DNA from 3 places in the Hoeflea sp. IMCC20628 genome. Region 1 is predicted to be linked to each of the others. Evidence: predicted binding sites of a transcription regulator. Region 1 holds the regulator's gene; each other region holds the start of a gene.
The links. The regulator LexA, encoded in region 1, represses DNA repair genes until DNA is damaged. The targets are predictions, from matches to a motif close to TGTTCNNNNTGTGTTCNG.

Region 1 (6,621 bases):
CATTTCCAAGGCGACACAGGATGCGCTCAGGGCCACGGGTCTGGCCCATATTCTGGCGATCTCCGGCCTGCACATGGCGCTCGCCGCCGGCACGCTCTACATCGGACTGAGAAAAGGCCTGGCGCTGTTTCCAACGCTGGTTGAAGCGTTCCCGGTCAAGAAGATCGCAGCCATCGGCGCGCTGCTGACGGCCACGGCCTATCTGCTGATTTCCGGCGGCAGCGTCGCGACACAGCGCGCCTGGGTGATGCTGGCCGTCATGCTGATTGCCGTGCTGGCTGATCGCAGCGCGCTGACCATGCGCAATGTCGCCCTTTCGGCAATTGTCATCATCGTGCTGACGCCGTCCGCAGTGGTCGGTCCAGGATTTCAGATGTCATTTGCAGCCACCGCCGCGCTGATAGCGGCCTATGCCGTCTTTGCAGGCCGCGCCCGCGACCGGCCGGTCTCTGCGCCCGGCTTGCTTGGCGGGTCGATGCCTGTTCGCTGGTTCGTTGCTCTGGCCAGACTCATGCTGGGCCTGGCCATCACCTCGCTGGTCGCGGGAGTGGCCACCGGGCTGTTTTCCGCGCACCATTTTCACCGGGTAGCCGGCCATGGGCTTCTGGCCAATCTGCTGGCAATGCCGCTGGTGACCTTGGTGGTGATGCCTGCGGGGCTGGCCGCGATGTTGCTGATGCCGTTCGGCCTTGATGCCATGCCGCTGCAACTCATGGGACGTGGCATCGAAGGTGTCATCGCGATGGCCAATTATGTCGACAGTCTTGGCGGCAATATCACCGTCGGCCAGATCCCGCTCGCCGCCACCGCCACTGCCGGTGCCGGGCTTGTCTTTCTTGTGTTTCTCAGAAGCTGGCTGCATCTGTCGGGTGCGGTCTTGATCGCTCTGGGTATCGCCTTGGCGCTGCCGCCGCTCGCACGGCCGGGTCCCGATATCCTGATCAGCGAGGATGGGAAGCTGGTCGCGCTGGTCGGGCCGGAGACCTTGGCCAGCAATGCCGCGCGCCCTTCGGCTTTCGTGTTTGAGCAATGGCAGGCTGCCTTGCGGTCGCCGCCGCATTTGCCGCCGGCGAACTATCCTCAAGCCGCAGCTGACGATGTTGAAAAGGTCAAACTGCTCGATGGCTTGCTGGCCGCAGCCGTAGGCGCCCCGTCTCGGTTCCATTGCGCCGGGCGTGGTATCTGCGCCGCCATGCATCACCAGGCAAGGCTGATCGCCATCAATCAGGCGGCACTGATCGGCGCAGCTTGCGACCGGGCGGACGTCGTGGTGGTGGCAATACCTGTCCATATGCGGACCTGCCGCTCGGGCGCGGTGCTCGTCACCTCGCGCAGCCTGCGCCGCAGCGGGGCTATGACGCTCACCATTCTGGCCAGGCCATCAGCCGCGGCAGAGGATCAGTCAGAAGATCTGTCGGGTGGAGGCAGGGTCGGGAAAACAATGAAAAGGCCGGAATTCAGGATCAGGACGGCGCTGCAAGGTATCGTCCGCCCCTGGACGATCCAGCGCTATTACGACTGGCGAACCCGAAGCTATGATCTGCCTGATTGAAGGGGAGTCACCGCGGGTCGCGCGAGAGCGCGCAGCGGTCTTGCGATGCCGACATGCAATAGCATCGGCCAGTTGCGCTTCACCCGTGTCCGTTGCGACGTCACAACAACTTGAAGGCGTCAGGCCGACCGGATCGCCCGGTCAGCCACATGCTTGCAGATCGGGTCAGTGATAGCGCCGGATCAGGCCGACAAGCTTGCCCTGCACCTTGATCCGGTCGGGACCGAAAATGCGGGTCTCATAGGCCGGGTTGGCCGCTTCAAGCGCAATCGAGGCGCCCTTGCGGCGGAACCGCTTCAGCGTGGCTTCCTCGTCATCGACCAGGGCCACGACAATGTCACCGGGGCTTGCGGTCGACACGTTGCGGATCACCACGGTGTCGCCGTCGAAAATCCCGGCCTCGATCATCGAATCGCCTTTGACCTCGAGCGCGTAGTGATCACCGGGTCCGATCATCTCCACCGGCACGGTGATGGTGTGGGTGATGTTCTGGATCGCCGAAATCGGAACACCGGCAGCAATCCGGCCCATCATCGGCACTTCGGCCACCTGCGAGGCCTCGTCATTGGCGGCCGTGGCGCGGCGGGTTGGCTCCGGCGTCTTGCCAAGGCTGCCCTCGATGACGCTGGGCGAGAAGCCGCGCCGGGGCTGCAGATTGGCCTGGTAGCTGTCGGGCAGTTTGATCACCTCAAGCGCGCGCGCCCGGTTTGGCAGCCGGCGGATGAAGCCGCGTTCTTCCAGCGCCGTGATCAGCCGGTGAATGCCGGATTTGGACGCCAGGTTGAGTGCATCCTTCATTTCGTCGAACGAAGGCGGGATGCCGCTTTCTTTCATCCGTTCGTGAATGAAGAGAAGAAGCTCGTGCTGTTTGCGCGTCAACATTGTCGATTTACCCCGGTGGCCGGCTCGCTGGTCGAGCGTGAAACAAAACCAGAACTCAGCTAGCATGTTCCATATGTGTTCCGCAAGGGCTAAAGAAACAATGAAAGAACATCAGGGGCGCAAAACGAGCACGTCGCAAGTAGAACCGGCTTTTGCAGGTAATGCGAAAGGCGGCCTTATAATCAGGCAGCGTGCGTCTGCGAACACCTTGATCAGCGATGAATCCTGGTGAGCCGCCGGAGTTGCGGTCAATTGTCCATTCGGTCCGGTGGCAAGGTCACTTCGGATATAGTCCTGACGCTGGTCATTCTCCGGCATGTCCTTGGTCAGTATGGCTTTTTTCATCCGGTCCGGATCCGGACGGCCGCCAAGCCTGGTCACCAGCGGCTCGAGAAACAGATGCGCGCACACCAGGCTTGAGGCCGGATTGCCAGGCAAGCCCAGCACCCGCATAGGGCCGAGATTGCCCGACATCAGCGGCTTGCCGGGGCGCATGGCGATACGCCAGAAATCCAGTGCCATGCCGCGCCCGGTCAGCGCCTTTTGTACCAGGTCATGATCGCCCACCGAAGCACCGCCAATGGTCACCAGCACGTCCGCGCCCTGCGCCAGTGCCGAATCAATTGCCGAATCAAGCGCCTCCATGCGGTCAGCCGCAATGCCCAGATCAATGATGTCAGCCCCGGCCTCACGCGCCAGGGCTGCGACGCCAAAGGTGTTGGATGCGATGATCTGATCCGGGCCGAGCGCCTGGCCGGGCAGGCGCAATTCGTCACCGGTGGCGAGAATGGCGACCCGGGGTTTGCGCGTCACAGGCAACGATGCGTGGTTCATCGCTGCGGCAAAGGTGATGGCGCCGGCATCGAGCAGCCGTCCGGCTGCAAGGCCGATCTTGCCGGTCTCGAAATCATTGCCTGCATCGCGGATGAAACGGCCCGCGACCGGCGCCTCGTTGATCCGGACGGATCCGTCCTCGAGCCTTTCGGCATGTTCCTGAATGACGATGGCGTCCGGGCCTTCGGGCACCGGCGCGCCGGTAAAGATGCGAATCACAGATCCCGGGGCCAATGCGCCGTCAAATCCATGACCGGCAGCAGATTCGCCCTGCAACGTCAGAATGGCTCCGGCGCTCGCCTCGCTGGCCCGCACTGCATAACCGTCCATGGCGGAGGCAGCGAAGGGAGGGTGGGTCCGCAACGCCTTGAGGTCACGGGCAAGCACCCGCCCGGATGCCTCTGCCAGCGGCAGCATCTCCGGTTCGCTTGCAGGCGCCGCAGTCTCGAGTATCCGAGCGAGCGCTTCGTCAACCGGCATCAATGCCATTGGAACTATCCCTTCGTCTGCGCAGTCCAGTCGCCGGATTTGCCGCCGGATTTGGCCAGCACCCGGATGCTGCCGATCTCCATGCCCCGGTCAACCGCCTTGGCCATGTCATATATCGTCAGGCAGGTCACCGACACGGCGGTCAGCGCTTCCATCTCGACACCGGTCTTGCCGGTGAGCTTGGCCAGCGCCTGAACCCGCAAGCCGGGCAGGGCCTCATCGGCCTTTATGTCGACGCTCACCTTGGTCAACGCCAGCGGATGGCACAGCGGAATGAGGTTGGCGGTCTGCTTGGCCGCCATGATCCCGGCAATTCTGGCCGCCCCGATGACGTCACCCTTTTTCATGTCGCCGGCAAGAATAAGCGCCAGCGTCTCGGGCTTCATCCGCACAAAGCCCTCGGCCTCGGCAACCCGCACCGTGTCGGCCTTGTCGCCGACATCGACCATGGTCGCCGATCCGTCTTCCGCCAGATGTGTCAGCCGTGGACCGCTATCATCCGCCATCTCAGTGTGCCGCTTCCGTGGTGCTGCCGGTGAGCAAGGCCGTCGTCGCCGCTGCAACGTCTTGCTGGCGCATCAGGCTTTCTCCGACCAGAAATGTCGAAATCCCGCTTCTGGACAGCCGTTCGCAGTCGGCAAACGAACCGATGCCGCTTTCGCCCACCAGAATGCGGTCGTCAGGCACCATCGCCGCCAGCCGCTCGGAGACCGTCAGCGATACCTCGAAAGTGCGCAAATTGCGGTTGTTGACGCCAATCAGCCGGCTGCCGAGCTTCAATGCCCGCTCCATCTCTGCCTCGTCATGCACCTCGATCAGCGCCGCCATGCCAAGCCCGTGGGCTTCATCTTCGAGCCGCCTTGCGTCGTCATCGCTCAGGCAGGCCATGATGATCAGGATCGCGTCGGCGCCCCAGGCACGCGCCTCGTGCACCTGGTAGGGGTCGAACATGAAATCCTTGCGCAGCGCGGGCAGGGCGCAGGCGTCGCGGGCAGCCGTCAAGAACTCCGGTGCGCCCTGAAACGACGGAGCGTCGGTCAGCACTGACAGACACGCTGCACCTCCGGCCGCATAGGCCTTGGCCAGCGACGGCGGATCGAAATCAGCACGGATCAGGCCTTTGGATGGGCTGGCCTTCTTGATCTCGGCAATAAGTGCAAAGCCGCCGGCACGGTGCTTGGCCTCAAGCGCTGCAACAAAGCCGCGTGGGGCTTCCATGTCGCGCGCCCCCGCCTTGAGCTCAGCCAGCGGGTTAGCCGTCTTGGCGGCGGCAATCTCGTCGCGCTTGTAGGCTTCGATCCGGGTCAGGATATCGCTCATCGCCTCATCCCGCCTTTGGCGCAGGCGCATGGGCATGCGACACGCTGATCAGCTTGTCGAGAGTTCCAAGCGCTGCGCCGCTGTCGATGGAGGCGACGGCCATGCTGATCGCTTCGGGCATCGTCTCGGCCTTGCCCGCCACCACCAGCGCTCCGGCGGCGTTGAGCACAGAGATGTCGCGGTAGGCGCTGATTTCGCCCTCGAGCAGCCGTTTCAGCGCCGCCGCATTGTGCACGCCATCACCGCCCTTGAGCAGGTCGAGCGAAACCCGTGCCAAGCCCAGGTCTTCCGGCGTCATTTCAAAATTGCGAATCTTGCCGTTTTCCAGGGCCACCACCTGGGTCACACCCGTCGTGGTCATCTCGTCGAGCCCGTCGCCATGCACCACCCAGACGGCCTCCGATCCGAGATCGCGCAACACCTGCGCCAACGGGTCGAGCCAGTAGGGCGAGAACACCCCGAGCAACTGCTTCTTGACGCCGGCCGGATTGGAGAGCGGTCCTAGAAGGTTGAAAATCGTGCGGGTGCCAAGCTCGACCCGGCTTGGGCCGACATGGCGCATCGCCGAATGATGCGCCGGTGCAAACATGAAGCCGACACCGGCCTGATCGATGCAGGCAGCAATGCCTTTCGGATCAAGCTCCAGCGAGATCCCCAGCGCAGACAGTGCATCCGCCGTGCCTGACTTCGACGACAGCGCCCGGTTGCCGTGTTTGGCAACCTTGACGCCCGTGCCGGCGACAATGAACGCTGCTGTGGTCGAGACATTGTAGGTGCCCGACGCGTCGCCGCCTGTGCCGACAATGTCGATGGCGTCTGCCGGCGCCTTGACCGGCAGCATCTTGTCGCGCATCACGCTGACGGCGCCATAAATCTCGTCGACGCTTTCGCCGCGCACCCTGAGCGCCATCAGGAAGCCGCCGATTTGCGACGGTGTGGCGTCACCCGACATCATCACGCCAAAGGCGGCGCGGGCCTCATCCCGGTTCAGCGGTTCGGCATTGGCCACTTTGGCGATGAATGACTTGAGATCAGCCATGGTGATCGGCTCCGTTACCTGTCAGATCCTTAAAACGCCAGCGCCAGGTCAGCCAATTCGCGGTTGATCGACACGCCGTAATCGGCCTGCAGCCGCGCCACCATCTGGTCGAGAATATCGTCGGCCATCTGCTGCGAAACCTGGGCCCGTTGCTGATCCGACACCGAACCGGCCGTGGTCGCCGCAGCAACATTGACCGAGGTCACCTTGAGCAGGATCTGGTTTTCGCCCGAAGCATCCTTGGCCACTTCGACAAGACCGGACGGACCGGAGAAGGCAGAGGCCACAGCCGCATCGCCAAACACCGCATCAGCGCCGCGCCGGTTGAGCCCGTATTTGGTCTCCACCGCCACGGACAGCTCTTCTGCGATCGCGGACAGCTCAGCGCCCTTGGCCACGCGCTCCTTCAGCTCGGTCGCCTTGACGCCCAGGGCTTCGATGGTTTTCTCCGCAGTCCAGTCGGCGACTGCCTGCTCGCGCACTTCATCGAGTGTCCGGTCGCGGG
Region 2 (6,621 bases), 520 kb from region 1:
AGCCGGATTCTTCCAAAATGGTTTCGGCCACTTCATGGCCCGGCCTGGTCTCGAGCATGCCCTGCCAGCGGGTGAACATCTCGACCACATCGGTCAAGGATTTGCGCGGCCGGGGTTTGAGTTCGTCGGTAAGGATCAGGTCGCGGGCGGCGGCCAGCATCGGGATGCCACGGCCACGGGCGACGTCATGGACCTGACGCACTGCCGCTTCACCAAGGCCGCGCTTGGGAACATTGATGATACGCTCGAAGGCCAGATCGTCGGCGGGCTGGCTGACGACGCGGAAAAACGCCATGGCGTCGCGGATTTCCTGTCGTTCATAAAACCGAGGACCGCCGACAACCCGGTAATTCAAACCCAGGGTGACAAAACGTTCCTCGAATTCGCGCATCTGGAACGAGGCGCGGACCAGAATGGCCATGGTGTTGAGCGACCGACCCTTGTTCTGCGCCTGCTCGATTTCCTCGCCGACGGCGCGGGCCTCCTCCTCCGAGTCCCAGCCGGCATGTACATGCACGCGCTCATGATCGGGATCGGATTGCTCGGTGAACAGCGTCTTGCCGAGCCGGCCTTCATTGTGGGAAATCAGATGCCCGGCAGCGCCGAGAATGTGTTCGGTGGAGCGGTAGTTTCGCTCCAGCCGGATCACCTTGGCACCGGGAAAATCCTTGTCGAAGCGCAGGATGTTTTCAACTTCGGCGCCGCGCCAGCCATAGATCGACTGATCATCATCACCGACGCAGCAGATGTTTGGGCGCTCGGGCGCTGTGCGCTGCGCCAGCAGCCTGAGCCACATATATTGGGCGGTGTTGGTGTCCTGGTACTCGTCGACCAGTATGAAGCGGAATTTCTGCTGATATTCCTTCAGCACATCGGGATGGGCGCGAAACATGCGGATCGGCAGGCACAAAAGATCGCCGAAATCGGCGGCGTTCAAGGTCTGCAGCCGCGCCTGATAGGCGGTGTAGAGCGCCCTGCCCTTGCCATTGGCAAAGCCACGGCTGTCGCCTTCGGGAATTTCCGCCGGACCAAGCCCCTTGTTCTTCCAGCCGTCGATCATCTGGGCGAACTGCCGCGCCGGCCAGCGCTTGTCGTCAATGCCCTCGGCCTGGATCAGCTGTTTGCAGAGCCGCACCACATCATCGGTGTCCAGAATGGTGAAATCGGAGCGCAGTCCCACCAGTTCGGCATGACGGCGCAACAGCTTGACGCCGATCGAGTGGAAGGTGCCGAGCCATGGCATACCCTCGACCGCGCCACCGACCAGCACGCTGACGCGTTCCTTCATCTCGCGCGCCGCCTTGTTGGTGAAGGTGACGGAGAGAATCTGCGACGGGAAAGCCAGGCCCAGATTGAGGATATGGGCAATGCGGGTGGTCAGAACCCGGGTCTTGCCGGTGCCGGCCCCGGCCAGCACCAGCACAGGACCTTCTATGGATTCAACCGCATCGGCTTGCTCCGGATTGAGGCCCGAAAGATAATTCGGCGTTGGCCGCGAGGCATTGCGCGCAGCAACAGCGCGTGCCGCAATCGACCCGCCCTGGCTTGCCGGTGGGTTGGCTGCAGGCGGGGGAGCGGGCGCCGGATCGTCGTCGCCGAAAAACGGAATGTCATCATCTGCTGGGTTCATACCCGTGAATGTAGTGATTCGGGGGCGAAAGACCAGTGTTCGCGGTTCATTCCGGCTGTTGATCCCCGCAAACCGGGCCTTGATGGGGCAAGCTGCTGCTTTCGCCTGGCAACGGCTTTGGTTACAGTCGGTTTCCACCACAGGAAGACCGCATGGATCACAAGAGCTTTCTCGCCAGCCTGTCGGCCGAGCAATGCCGCGACCTGACCGAAACATCGGACCGGCGCGGGCTTGCGCATCTGGCCTTGCATTTTGGCGCCATCGCGCTGGTCGGGACGCTGATCGTTGCGCAGGTGCCGTTCTGGCCTGTGCTGATGCTGCCGCAGGGCATTTTTCTGGTGTTCCTGTTCACGCTGCTGCACGAGGCCAGCCACCAGACTCCGTTCCGCTCGCCTTGGCTGAACACTTTTGTGGCTCAGATCAGCGGGTTCCTGACCCTGTTGCCGCCGCGCTGGTTTCGCTATTTCCATTTCGCCCATCACCGCTACACCCAGATACCAGGCAAGGACCCGGAACTGGCGACGCCAAAACCCGAGGGCTGGCGGCAATATCTCGTCCATGTCTCTGGCATGCCGGTGTGGATCAGCCATATCGGCACGCTCATTCGCAATGCCGCGGGGCGGTGCGAGGATGCGTTCGTGCCTGTGGGAAAACGCCGCGCCGTGCGGAATGAGGCGCGGATGATGCTTGGCGCCTATATGGCGCTGCTGCTAGCCTGTCTGGCGCTCAGGTCACCTGTGTTGATTTACGTCTGGATTGTACCGGCGCTTTTGGGCCAGCCGTTCCTGCGGCTATATCTGCTGGCCGAACATGGCCGCTGCGCCTATGTCGCCAACATGCTGGAGAACTCGCGCACAACCTTCACCAATGCGGCCGTGCGACGACTGGCCTGGAACATGCCCTATCACGCCGAACACCACGCTTATCCGACGGTACCGTTTCACAAGCTGCCGGATTTGCACAAGCTGACTGCGGAGCATCTGAAGGTGACCGAACCGGGCTATGCGAGCTTTCACGCCAGATATGCGCCGCAGCTTTCTGGCCCGGTGCAAACCGACCCGGCAGAGTGAGACGTCAGGTGCCGGCGCCGCAGCACTTCTTGTATTTCTTGCCCGATCCACAAGGACACGGATCATTGCGGCCAACGCTGGCTGCGCGGTGTAGCAAAGCATTGGCGGCGCGACCCCAATAGACCCAGGCCCCGTCCAGACGCCGGAATTCGGATGTCTCGGTGTGCGCGGCGTCCTCGCCATTGTGGCGATAGCGCGCAACAAAACTGACCGTGCCTTCGCCATCGCTCTCCCTGCCCTTGGCTGTGGCAATGATCTCAAGCCCGAGCCAGCGCATGCCCAGTTGCGATATCTCCGCCTCCGCCCGATCAAAGGCAAGTGCAGCAGGCCCGGCGCAGGTGGCTTCGATGTAACCGAGATTGCCGGTGGCATAGGCCGCATAGCGCGACCGCATCAGCGCTTCCGCTGTCGGCGCAGGGGTGCCGGCATGGTAGCGGCCGCAGCAGGCGGCAAGGTCAAGATTTGAGCCGCAGGGGCATTGGGACATGTGTGTGGTTCCTGGGGTGGCAGCAATTGGCATGAGTAAGATCTCGGCATTGAATATGGCGGAATCGATGACACGTATAATCTCCTCTCTAAAACCACCCCTTGCGCTTGAACCACAAATACGGGCCCAGCGCCGAAGTCGCCATCACGGCAAGTGCGATCGGATAGGCCCAGGGCTGGCTGAGTTCGGGCATGTTCTGAAAGTTCATGCCGTAGACGGTGCCGATGAAGGTTGGCGGCAGGAACACCATTGCCGCCACCGAGAGCACCTTCATCACCTGGTTTTGCTGCACCGAAATCAGGCCGAGCGAGGCATCGAGCAGGAAGATGATGTTTTCAGAAATGAAGTCGGCGTGTTCGGACAGCGACTGGACGTCACCGGCCATCGAGCGGCAGCGCTGCTTGAGCGTCTTGTCGCCCATGATCTCCGGCAGGGTCTGCAGAAAGCTGGCAATGCGGGCCAGCGACATCAGGCTTTCGCGCACCTTGGCAATGGTGCGCTGGTGGCTGGCGATTACGGTAAGCGTCGCCTCGAGATCGCGGGTGACGGCTTCGGGATTGCTGACTGCGCCGCGCGAAAATACCTCGGTCGACAGCGCATCAATGCGGCGCGAGCGGTGCTCGAGCACTTCGGCGCTGCGGTCGATCATCGCCTCGATCAACCGGGTCATGACATCATGGCCGCCATGCGAGACCAATTCACGATGGGCAAGTTCGCGATGGGCGTTGGCCGCGAACATGGTGAAAGCCTTGGGCTCGGCATAGCGGATGGTGATGAGACGACCACCAGCCAGCACAAAGCCGATATCGGCGATCTCGGCGAAATCGCTGTCGGCTTTCCAGACAACGCTGGCGGTCAGGTAAGCCGCGCCATTCTCGATATAGAGCCGGCTCGAAGGCTCGATATCGTGCAATTCGTCGCGGCTTGGCACCTCGACGCCGATCAGTGCCTCGACCTGCGCTTCCTCGGCGGGCGTGGGATGCAGCAGGTCTATCCAGCAGGCGGAGTCCGCAAGTGGTTGAGCAAGGGTTTGGGGAGCGTCGAGACAGACGCCGGCGCCATCATATGACCGGATCATTTTCGCTCAGCTCTGCTGGCCAGCGTCGAAGGCGGCATCGACAGGGATCTGCATGGCGGTGGCCAGCTGGTTGGTCTTGCCCGCCAGCCCGATGATGGCCAGCAACTCGCCATATTGCTCGCCGCTCATGCCCTTGGCGCGGGCGGCGGCGGTGTGGGAATGGACGCAATAGGTGCAGTTGTTGGCCACCGACACGGCGATGTAGATCATCTCCTTGGTCAGCGGGTCGATCGAAGATGGCTTGCCGACCACCTCTTTGACTTCCGTCCAGGTACGCTCCAGCAGCGCCGGATCAAAGGCCAGCCAGCGCCACATATTGTTGATGAAATCGGTTCCGCGGGTCAGCCGGATATCGTCGAACACGGCCTTGACGCGCGCGTCGGATTCCAGATCGGGGCTCGGTAATATTGTAGTCACGAGGTCATCTCCGTGGATCATGCGAGGGGAAAGGTGCGAACACGCACCGCCGGGGTTGAACTGAGTCTAGCATGGCGGATTCGGCTTGGCGACGCGGATCGCGGGCACCCCAGATATGGATAAGCAAACCGCCCTTTAATTGCCGCAAGATGGGCCTAACTGAGAACCAGTGGTTTTCACGCACCGAGTGCACATGAGGGAGAACGGGCATGACAGATCAACCAACGACCAAGCCGGCTATCACCCAGGCCATGATCAAGGCTTATGATGACTACACCCACCTGACGCTGGACCGTCGCGGCTTCATGAACCGCCTGACCAAGCTGGCTGGCTCGGGTGCAGCTGCGGCAGCCATCGCGCCGCTGCTCGCCGCCAACAGCGCCCGCGCGGCGATCGTGCCCGCCGACGACACGCGGCTGCAGATCTCACAGGTCAGTTTCCCAGGCGCGGACTGGGAGATGACTGGCTATCTGGCCATGCCGGCGGACATGTCCGCTCCCCTGCCCGCGGTGATTGTCATTCATGAAAACCGTGGACTCAACGACCATATCCGCGATGTCGCACGGCGGCTGGCGCTGGAAGGCTTCGTGGCGCTAGCAGTGGACTTTCTATCGCCATTGGGTGGTACGCCCGCTGATGAAGACAAGGCACGCGAAATGATCGGCCAGCTTGAGGGTGGTGAGACCACGGCCAATGCGATGGCGGCGCGGGCCTGGCTCGCCGGGCATGACAAGACCAATGGCAAGGTCGGCGCGGTTGGATTCTGCTGGGGCGGCGGGCTGGTCAATCAGCTGGCAGTGGCCGATCCCGAGCTTGGCGCCGGCGTCGCCTATTACGGCCGGCAGCCCGAGGCTGGCGACGTGCCGTCGATCAAGGCGCCGATGCTGCTGCATTATGCCGGCCTCGATGAGCGCATCAATGCCGGCATCGCCGATTATCGCGCGGCGCTGAAATCCAACGGCAAAACATTTGCCATGCATGTCTATGACGACGTCAATCACGCTTTCAACAACGACACATCGGCTGCACGCTATAACAAACCGGCGGCGGATCTGGCATGGGCACGCACCGTGGCGTTTTTCAAAGGAGTGTTGAATTGATCGCCGACGGATCCCGTCATACGGATGCGTCCCTGCCGGGGTAGTGTGGTGCGGGGGTTGGCGCCGACAAAAGCATCCGGAAAACCCATGCGCCCCGCTTGCAAAGCCGAAATCGCCCGTTTACGCTTACGTTAACGTTATACTCTTGGAGAACCCACCATGGACGAACTCATCAACCGCATCACCACCAATGTCGGCATTGACGCCGATACAGCCAAGCAAGCCGTTGGCGCCATCCTGGCGTTCCTTCAGTCCGAAGGCCCTGCCGACAAGGTCAAGGAATTGCTGGCCTCTGTCCCCGGCGCCGATGCGCTGATCGCCCAGGCACCGGCCGGCGGCATGCTGTCGATGGGCGGCGTGATGGGGCTGGGCCAGAAGCTGATGGGCATGGGTCTCGGCATGGGCGAAATTTCCAGCACAGCCAAGGAAACCATGGGCTTTGCCCGCGAAAATGGCGCTGGCGACGCGATCGATGAAATCGTCGCTTCGATCCCCGGCCTGTCGCAGTTCGTCTGATCTCGGCCGACTTCAAATGCTAAACGATATCAGCCCGGCGGCTTGCTCCGCCGGGTTTTTGTTTGGCATGTAGACGATGAAACGCTGCCCGAAGATGATGCTTCAGGCCGCTACTTCGTCTCTTGCTGCTTCACTGTTTACAACTGCTGGTCTGCGGCGATCGGTGGCCTCGGGCTCGGCTTCGCCGCTGTCACCGGCAAACCAGGCCTGGCCACGACCATTGTCCTTGGCACGGTAGAGCGCTTCGTCGGCACTGCGTATGATGTTCTTGGCCGTCAGAGCATCGTCCGGCCACCAGGCGACCCCGATGCTGGCGCCGATGC
Region 3 (6,621 bases), 2.3 Mb from region 1:
TGCGTTGCCGGTATTGCCCAGGTCGAAGCCGATCTCGGTCCGGTTGCCGTGCTGGTCAACAATGCCGGCATCACCCGCGACGGCATGTTTCACAAGATGACGCCGCAGATGTGGTCCGAAGTGATCAACACCAACCTCACCGGCCTGTTCAACATGACCAATCCGGTCTGGGGTGGCATGCGCGAGCGCAAATTCGGCCGCGTCATCAACATCTCCTCGATCAATGGCCAGAAGGGTCAGGCCGGCCAGGTCAATTACTCGGCCGCCAAGGCCGGTGATATCGGCTTTACGCGGGCTCTGGCTCAAGAAGGCGCGCGCGCCGGCATCACCGTCAACGCCATCTGCCCGGGCTATATCGGCACCGACATGGTCAAGGCCATTGACGAGAAGGTGCTCAAAGAGCGCATCATCCCGCAAATCCCGGTAGGCCGTCTCGGCGAGCCGGAAGAAATCGCACGGGCCGTGGTGTTTCTGGCTGCCGATGATGCAGGATTCATCACCGGATCGACGATTTCTGCCAATGGCGGCCAGTATTTCAGCTGATCGCGCCGGGTGACGGACAAGATTTGCGCCCGGCGGGAAACTGCCGGGCGCTTTCGTTGCGGGACCGGATTTTTCGGGTTTTTGGGAAGACGGATCATGGCTGACTACACGCTTTATTACTGGCCTATCCCGTTTCGCGGGCAGTTCGTCCGGGCGGTGCTGTCTTACGTTGGCGCATCATGGCAGGAAGCTGGATTTGATGAGACTGCCAGCCAAAGTGCTTTGGAGCCGAGCGCGCAACTGATCCCGCATATGGGGCCGCCGGTGCTGACCGATCACAGCTGCAATTTCCATATCTCGCAGATGCCTGCGATCCTGGCTTACCTGGGTGAAAAACACGGGCTGATGCCTGGTAATCCGGAGCACACCGCTCTCACTCACAAGGTCATCGCCGATGCCAATGATGTGCTTTACGAAATGACCCGTCACAATGGCGCGCAGATGTGGACCGACGCGTCGTGGAAGCAATTCCAGCCCCGCCTGTGTCGCTGGATGGATATTTTCGAAGATACCGGCCGCCGCAATGGTCTGACAGCCGGGTCAGGCTTCATGCTTGGCGCCGAAGCGCCCACACTGGCCGACCTGGTCACAGCCATATTGTGGGGGACGATGACTGCCAAGCTCGCGCCGCTGCGGGCCTTGCTCGACAGGCAGGCGCCAGCAATGGCCGGGCTGACTGATCGTGTCGCGGCGCTGCCTTCACTGGTGGACCTTCGAGACCGCAGCGATGCGCTTTATGGTGATGCGTGGTGCGGCGGTCAGATCGAGGCGTCGCTGCGCGCGGTGCTGTCACCGGTTTCCGCATAGGAGTGTTTGGCCGGGCAGACATCCAGGCGACTAAGGTTGTCGTCTTTTTGCTGACGGCGATGAATTCGTTAACAGATGCGACCGTGAGGCCGCCATAATGGCTGCAGTTTTCCGCTCTGGTAGAAGCTGCGGTCGGCAAATACACAAGATCTGGTAGGGAACAAAGCGGGAAATCAGCTTGAAAGCTGATACGGTTCCGGTTCGTTCCATGGCTGTTCCGGAAGTTAACAGGAATGGCCCGACCTCGATGTCTGTTAACGAAGCCTTTGGAATTGTTACTAAAATTCTAATGTTCCACTAGTGGAGCGAAACACGCACAAGATTCGCGATTACCTGAAATCAAAGGTTAACAGCGTACCGGATTCTACGCCGGACACTTCACCGACACATCTGCATCTGGTGGGCAGTTTGCCTGAAACTGGCAGATGTTGGGCAGAACAAAATGACAACACAGACAGGTCGGTGATTCGGTTCCGGTTCGTTCCGGGGCTGTTCCGAAGGTTAACGGGGTCGATCAGATATTCCAGGTTGGCTTAACGAAGTGTTTGGAATGATTAATAGACTCTCACCACTTCCGAAACCTGACAATCCGCGCCGGAGGCCGGAGAACGGGTGATTTCAAAGGTTAACGGCAGCCGCGGATTTGGCGCCAGATCCCGCACGGGCAATCTGCATCTGGTAGACGCTTGGTCTCAATCTGGCAGATATTGCGAAGAACAAAGCGCCAACACAGACAGGTCGGTGATTCGGTGCCGGTTCGTTCTGCGGCTGTTCCGAAAGTTAACAGGCTCGACGGCAGGCTTCGGCCGAAACTCATGAAGTGCTTGGAAAACCTAACAATTTCTGAACGGTTCAGGAGAAAAATTCGCACCAAAATACCGTGCAGGCAAGGCGAAACCTTCGGTTCAAAGATTAATTTCGAGAGTGAAAGCGATCGGTGACGTGTGCCAATGATGCCAAAATTAGTGGCATTGGGGCGAGAAGAAAACCACATATTGTGGTGAACAAACCGCCAACACAGATCGATCTGTGATTCGTAGCCGATTCGTTCTGCCACTGTTCCAAAAGTTAACAGCGATCATTAAAATGCGAGCTAATGCGTTCATGAACTGTTTGGAATTCTTAACAAATCAAGAACAGATCAGGGCCATGATGCGAGCCTGCGCCGAGCTCCGGCGACGGCTCGGCACAAAGGTTAACGGCAGCGGTTCAATCGCGGTCAGATGCGGTCGCGGCGATTCAGCATATGGTGGCTGGAAGGGGCTGCGTTGCAAGATGTTGCGGTGAACAAAAGCGGAATCGGGATGAGTCAGTGATTCGTCGCTGATTCGTTCCGCCACTGTTCCAAGTGTTAATTTGAATGGCACCGGACTGTTTGACATTTGCTCTGTTTACGCTGCTCTGATGTGTTAGATAACAGCCGTCTTGAGTTTGATACGGACACTTATGCCCGCTTTGCGCAGCCATCCTCCAAAACCTTTGATCCTGTCCGGGCGTGGCGTCACAGCCGTGCTGGGCCCGACCAATACCGGCAAGACCCACTATGCCATCGAGCGCATGGCGGCGCACTCTTCCGGGGTGATCGGGCTGCCACTGAGATTGCTGGCGCGCGAAGTCTATGGTCGCATGGTCGACAAGGTCGGCGTCAGCCACGTGTCGCTGGTTACCGGCGAGGAAAAGATCACGCCTCCTGGTGCGCGCTATTCGGTCTGCACGGTCGAGGCGATGCCGCAGGAAACCACTGCCGCTTTTGTTGCAATCGATGAAGTCCAGATCGCCGGCGATCTCGAGCGCGGGCATGTGTTCACCGACCGTATCCTGTCGCTGCGCGGCCGCGCGGAGACACTTCTGCTCGGCTCGGCGACGGCGCGCGGGATCCTCGAGCAATTGCTTCCTGGTATCGTTATTGTCGAACGGCCACGCTTGTCCGAGCTGCATTATGCCGGCTCGAAAAAGATCACCCGGCTGCCACGGCGTTCCGCCATCGTGGCGTTTTCGGCTGAAGAGGTCTATGCGATTGCCGAACTGGTGCGGCGTCAGCGCGGCGGCGCTGCGGTGGTGCTCGGCGCGCTTAGCCCGCGCACCCGCAATGCCCAGGTCGAGCTCTACCAGAACGGCGATGTCGATTATCTGGTGGCGACTGATGCCATCGGCATGGGGCTCAATCTCGATGTCGACCATGTTGCCTTCGCCCAGGACCGGAAATTCGACGGTCATTCGTACAGGCAACTGACCGCTTCCGAATTCGGCCAGATTGCCGGCCGGGCCGGACGACATTTGCGCGACGGGACATTCGGCGTCACCGGCCAGGTGCAGCCGTTGCCCGACGATCTTGTGCAGCGGCTTGAAAGCCATGTGTTCGAGCCGATCAAGATCCTGCAATGGCGTTCCAAGCAGCTGGATTTTTCCAGTTTGCAGATGCTGCAGGCGAGTCTGGAGCAAATTCCGGCGGTTCAGGGCCTGACCAGAGCGCTGCCGGCGGTCGACCAGAGGGCGCTTGAGCATCTGATCAATGATTTCGAGGTGCGCGATCTCGCCAGCACCCCGCAAAATGTCGCCACGCTGTGGGACGTCTGTTCGCTGCCGGATTACCGGCGGATTGCGCCGGCGCAGCACTCGGATCTGATCGCCACGATCTACCGTGATCTGATCCGCACCGGTTCGGTCAACGAAGATTTTATGGCAGAACAGGTGCGCAGAACCGATTCCACCGATGGTGAAATCGACACTTTATCGGCCCGGATTTCACAGATCCGGACCTGGACTTATGTTTCCAACAGACCTGAATGGCTTGCCGATCCGACACACTGGCAGGAAAAGACGCGCGAAATCGAAGATCGATTGTCCGATGCGTTGCATGAAAGGTTGACGAAACGCTTTGTTGACCGCAGGACATCTGTGCTCATGAAGCGCCTGAGAGAGAACGCGATGCTCGAAGCTGAAATCAGTGTAAACGGTGATGTCTTTGTTGAAGGTCACCATATTGGACAATTAGCCGGATTCCGGTTCATGGCCGATGCGTCGGCCGATGGGCCAGATGCGAAGGCGGTGATAGCCGCTGCGCAGAAAGCGCTGGGGCTGGAATTTGAAGCGCGGGCTGCCCGACTGCATGCGTCGGGCAATTCCGACTTCGCTATCGGGTCGGACGGCACGGTGCGCTGGATGGGTGATCCTGTGGCGCGTCTGGTCGCCGGCGATCATATCCTCAAGCCGCGATCGATCCTGCTTGCCGACGAGCAACTGGCCGGCGGCGCCCGCGATTTTGTCGCTGCGCGCATCGACCGCTTCGTCAATCACCACATCGCCACCGTGCTCAAGCCGCTCGATGATCTGACCCGCGCCGAGGACCTGGATGGGTTGTCACGTGGACTGGCATTCCGCCTGGCCGAAAGTCTGGGTGTTCTGTTCCGCCGCGATGTCTCCGAGATGATTAAGGATCTTGACCAGGGCGCGCGCGCCAGCCTGCGCAAATACGGTATCCGTTTTGGCGCCTACCACATTTTCATGCCTGCGCTGCTCAAGCCTGCGCCAGCCGAGCTGGTGACGCTGTTGTGGGCGCTGGTCAATGACGGCTTTACCAAGCCTGGTTATGGCGACGTGACGCCGCTCCTGGCAGCCGGCCGCACCTCGGTGGCGACCGATCCGGAGATTGATCGGGAATTCTACCGTCTCGCCGGTTTCCGTTTTTTGGGCAAACGCGCTGTGCGCATCGACATTCTCGAGCGGTTGGCCGACCTGATCCGTCCAGCGCTGCAATGGAAACCGGGCGCTCAGGGCGCGCGGCCGGAAGCGGCCTATGATGGCCGCCGCTTCATCACCACCACGGGTATGCTGTCGATCCTCGGGGCGACACAGGACGATATCGAGGAAATTCTCAAGGGGCTGGGCTATCGTGCCGATGCTGTGCCCGCCGAGGAGGCGCAGACCTATATGGCCGGACTTGATGCCGCACAGGTGGAAACCGGCGCTGCGACTGGCACCGGACCTGTGGTGGAAGTCGTGGTCTCACGCACTGCCGCTGACCGTCCGCACAAGCTGACGGCGCCTGCTGCCAAGGACGATGCCGCACAGGCAGAGACGGCATCGCCGGTTGAAGCGACTGCTGCTGATACTTCAAACGAGGTTGCTGCTCAGACAGCTGCACCTGAAGAAACGGCTGAGCCGTCCACGCAAATGGCCGTGGAAGCCCCGGCTGAAGTTTCTGAAACGGCAGCTGCTGATGCGGCTCCGGCTGCAGCGACAGCGGCTGAAGAGCCGAAAGCCGAGGCAGCCGCAGAGACCGGCGCAGAAGTCGAAGCGCCGCGTCCGGTGCTGTTGTGGCGGCCAGGTGGCCGGCAGGACGGCCAGCGCGGTCCACGTCAGGCTCCCGGCGAAGGCCGTGGCCGGCGTGAAGGTGGCAATCGCAATCCCCGCTCCGACACCAAGCCGGTCGGCGAGGCCGGTGCGGAGGCTGACGCGCGGCCCAAAAAGGGCCGTCGCGGCAAGCCGGATCATTCCGGCAAGCCGCCACATGGCAAGGGTGGCCAGGGCAAGGGCGGTCCCGGCAGAGGCGACGACGCCAATCGTGGCAACCGGACGGAACGGCCACCGCAGCGCAAGGAGCGGCCGATTGACCCCGATTCTCCGTTCGCAGCCTTGGCGGCGTTGCGCGACAAACTCAAGAAATAGGCATTACTCTGGTGGATCAGCCGGCGCGACAGCGGATAGACAAATGGCTGTTTTTCGCGCGCGTCGTCAAATCCCGAACCCTGGCGGGCAAGTTTGTCGGCAGCGGCAATGTCAGGGTCAACCGGGAAAAGATCGATCAGGCCAGTTTCCTGGTCAAGCCGGATGATGTGCTGACAATTTCACTGGACCGGCGCATTGTGGTTCTGAAAATTCTGGGCTGTGGCCTTCGTCGCGGCCCGGCACCGGAAGCGCAACTTCTGTATGAGGATGTTACCCCCAAACCCGCCGACCCCGGTCAGGCGCCAACGGTTCCTGCACAGCGAGAGCCTGGCGCGGGTCGGCCGACCAAGCGGGACCGGCGAAAAATAGATCAATTCAACAACCCGGATTCTGACGCATAATTTTGTCTTGACCGGCGCCTGTTTGGGCAAAGTCATGCGCAAATAGGTCCGGCTGCCGCGAGCTTCGTCCCTGATCAACCAGGTGCGGCGCCATGGCGAAACCAGATGTCTTGCAAAGTGCTGGCAAAGCCGGTACCTCACCGCCGTTGTTTGCAGCCGTGTAGCGAGTCTGTCCTGACCCGCTCGGTCGGCTTCAACGCTC

Region 2: the regulator LexA is predicted to act here: its motif matches at 1,667-1,684, upstream of IMCC20628_RS12965 (UvrD-helicase domain-containing protein).
Region 3: the regulator LexA is predicted to act here: its motif matches at 2,723-2,740, upstream of IMCC20628_RS22135 (helicase-related protein).

The regions. Positions count from the first base shown of each region.
Region 1 is NZ_CP011479.1:2,201,049-2,207,669, reverse strand. It holds gene IMCC20628_RS10425 (ComEC/Rec2 family competence protein) at 1-1,552, shown strand, start outside; gene lexA (transcriptional repressor LexA) at 1,718-2,434, opposite strand; gene glp (gephyrin-like molybdotransferase Glp) at 2,546-3,757, opposite strand; gene moaC (cyclic pyranopterin monophosphate synthase MoaC) at 3,763-4,263, opposite strand; gene trpC (indole-3-glycerol phosphate synthase TrpC) at 4,265-5,077, opposite strand; gene trpD (anthranilate phosphoribosyltransferase) at 5,082-6,116, opposite strand; gene IMCC20628_RS10395 (peptidylprolyl isomerase) at 6,146-6,621, opposite strand, start outside.
Region 2 is NZ_CP011479.1:2,717,874-2,724,494, forward strand. It holds gene IMCC20628_RS12965 (UvrD-helicase domain-containing protein) at 1-1,630, opposite strand, end outside; gene IMCC20628_RS12970 (fatty acid desaturase family protein) at 1,783-2,700, shown strand; gene IMCC20628_RS12975 (YchJ family protein) at 2,705-3,187, opposite strand; gene IMCC20628_RS12980 (magnesium transporter CorA family protein) at 3,276-4,265, opposite strand; gene IMCC20628_RS12985 (carboxymuconolactone decarboxylase family protein) at 4,272-4,682, opposite strand; gene IMCC20628_RS12990 (dienelactone hydrolase family protein) at 4,892-5,782, shown strand; gene IMCC20628_RS12995 (DUF2780 domain-containing protein) at 5,942-6,298, shown strand; gene IMCC20628_RS13000 (diguanylate cyclase) at 6,401-6,621, opposite strand, start outside.
Region 3 is NZ_CP011479.1:4,710,930-4,717,550, forward strand. It holds gene phbB (acetoacetyl-CoA reductase) at 1-543, shown strand, start outside; gene IMCC20628_RS22125 (glutathione S-transferase) at 640-1,350, shown strand; gene IMCC20628_RS22135 (helicase-related protein) at 2,797-6,018, shown strand; gene IMCC20628_RS22140 (RNA-binding S4 domain-containing protein) at 6,030-6,419, shown strand.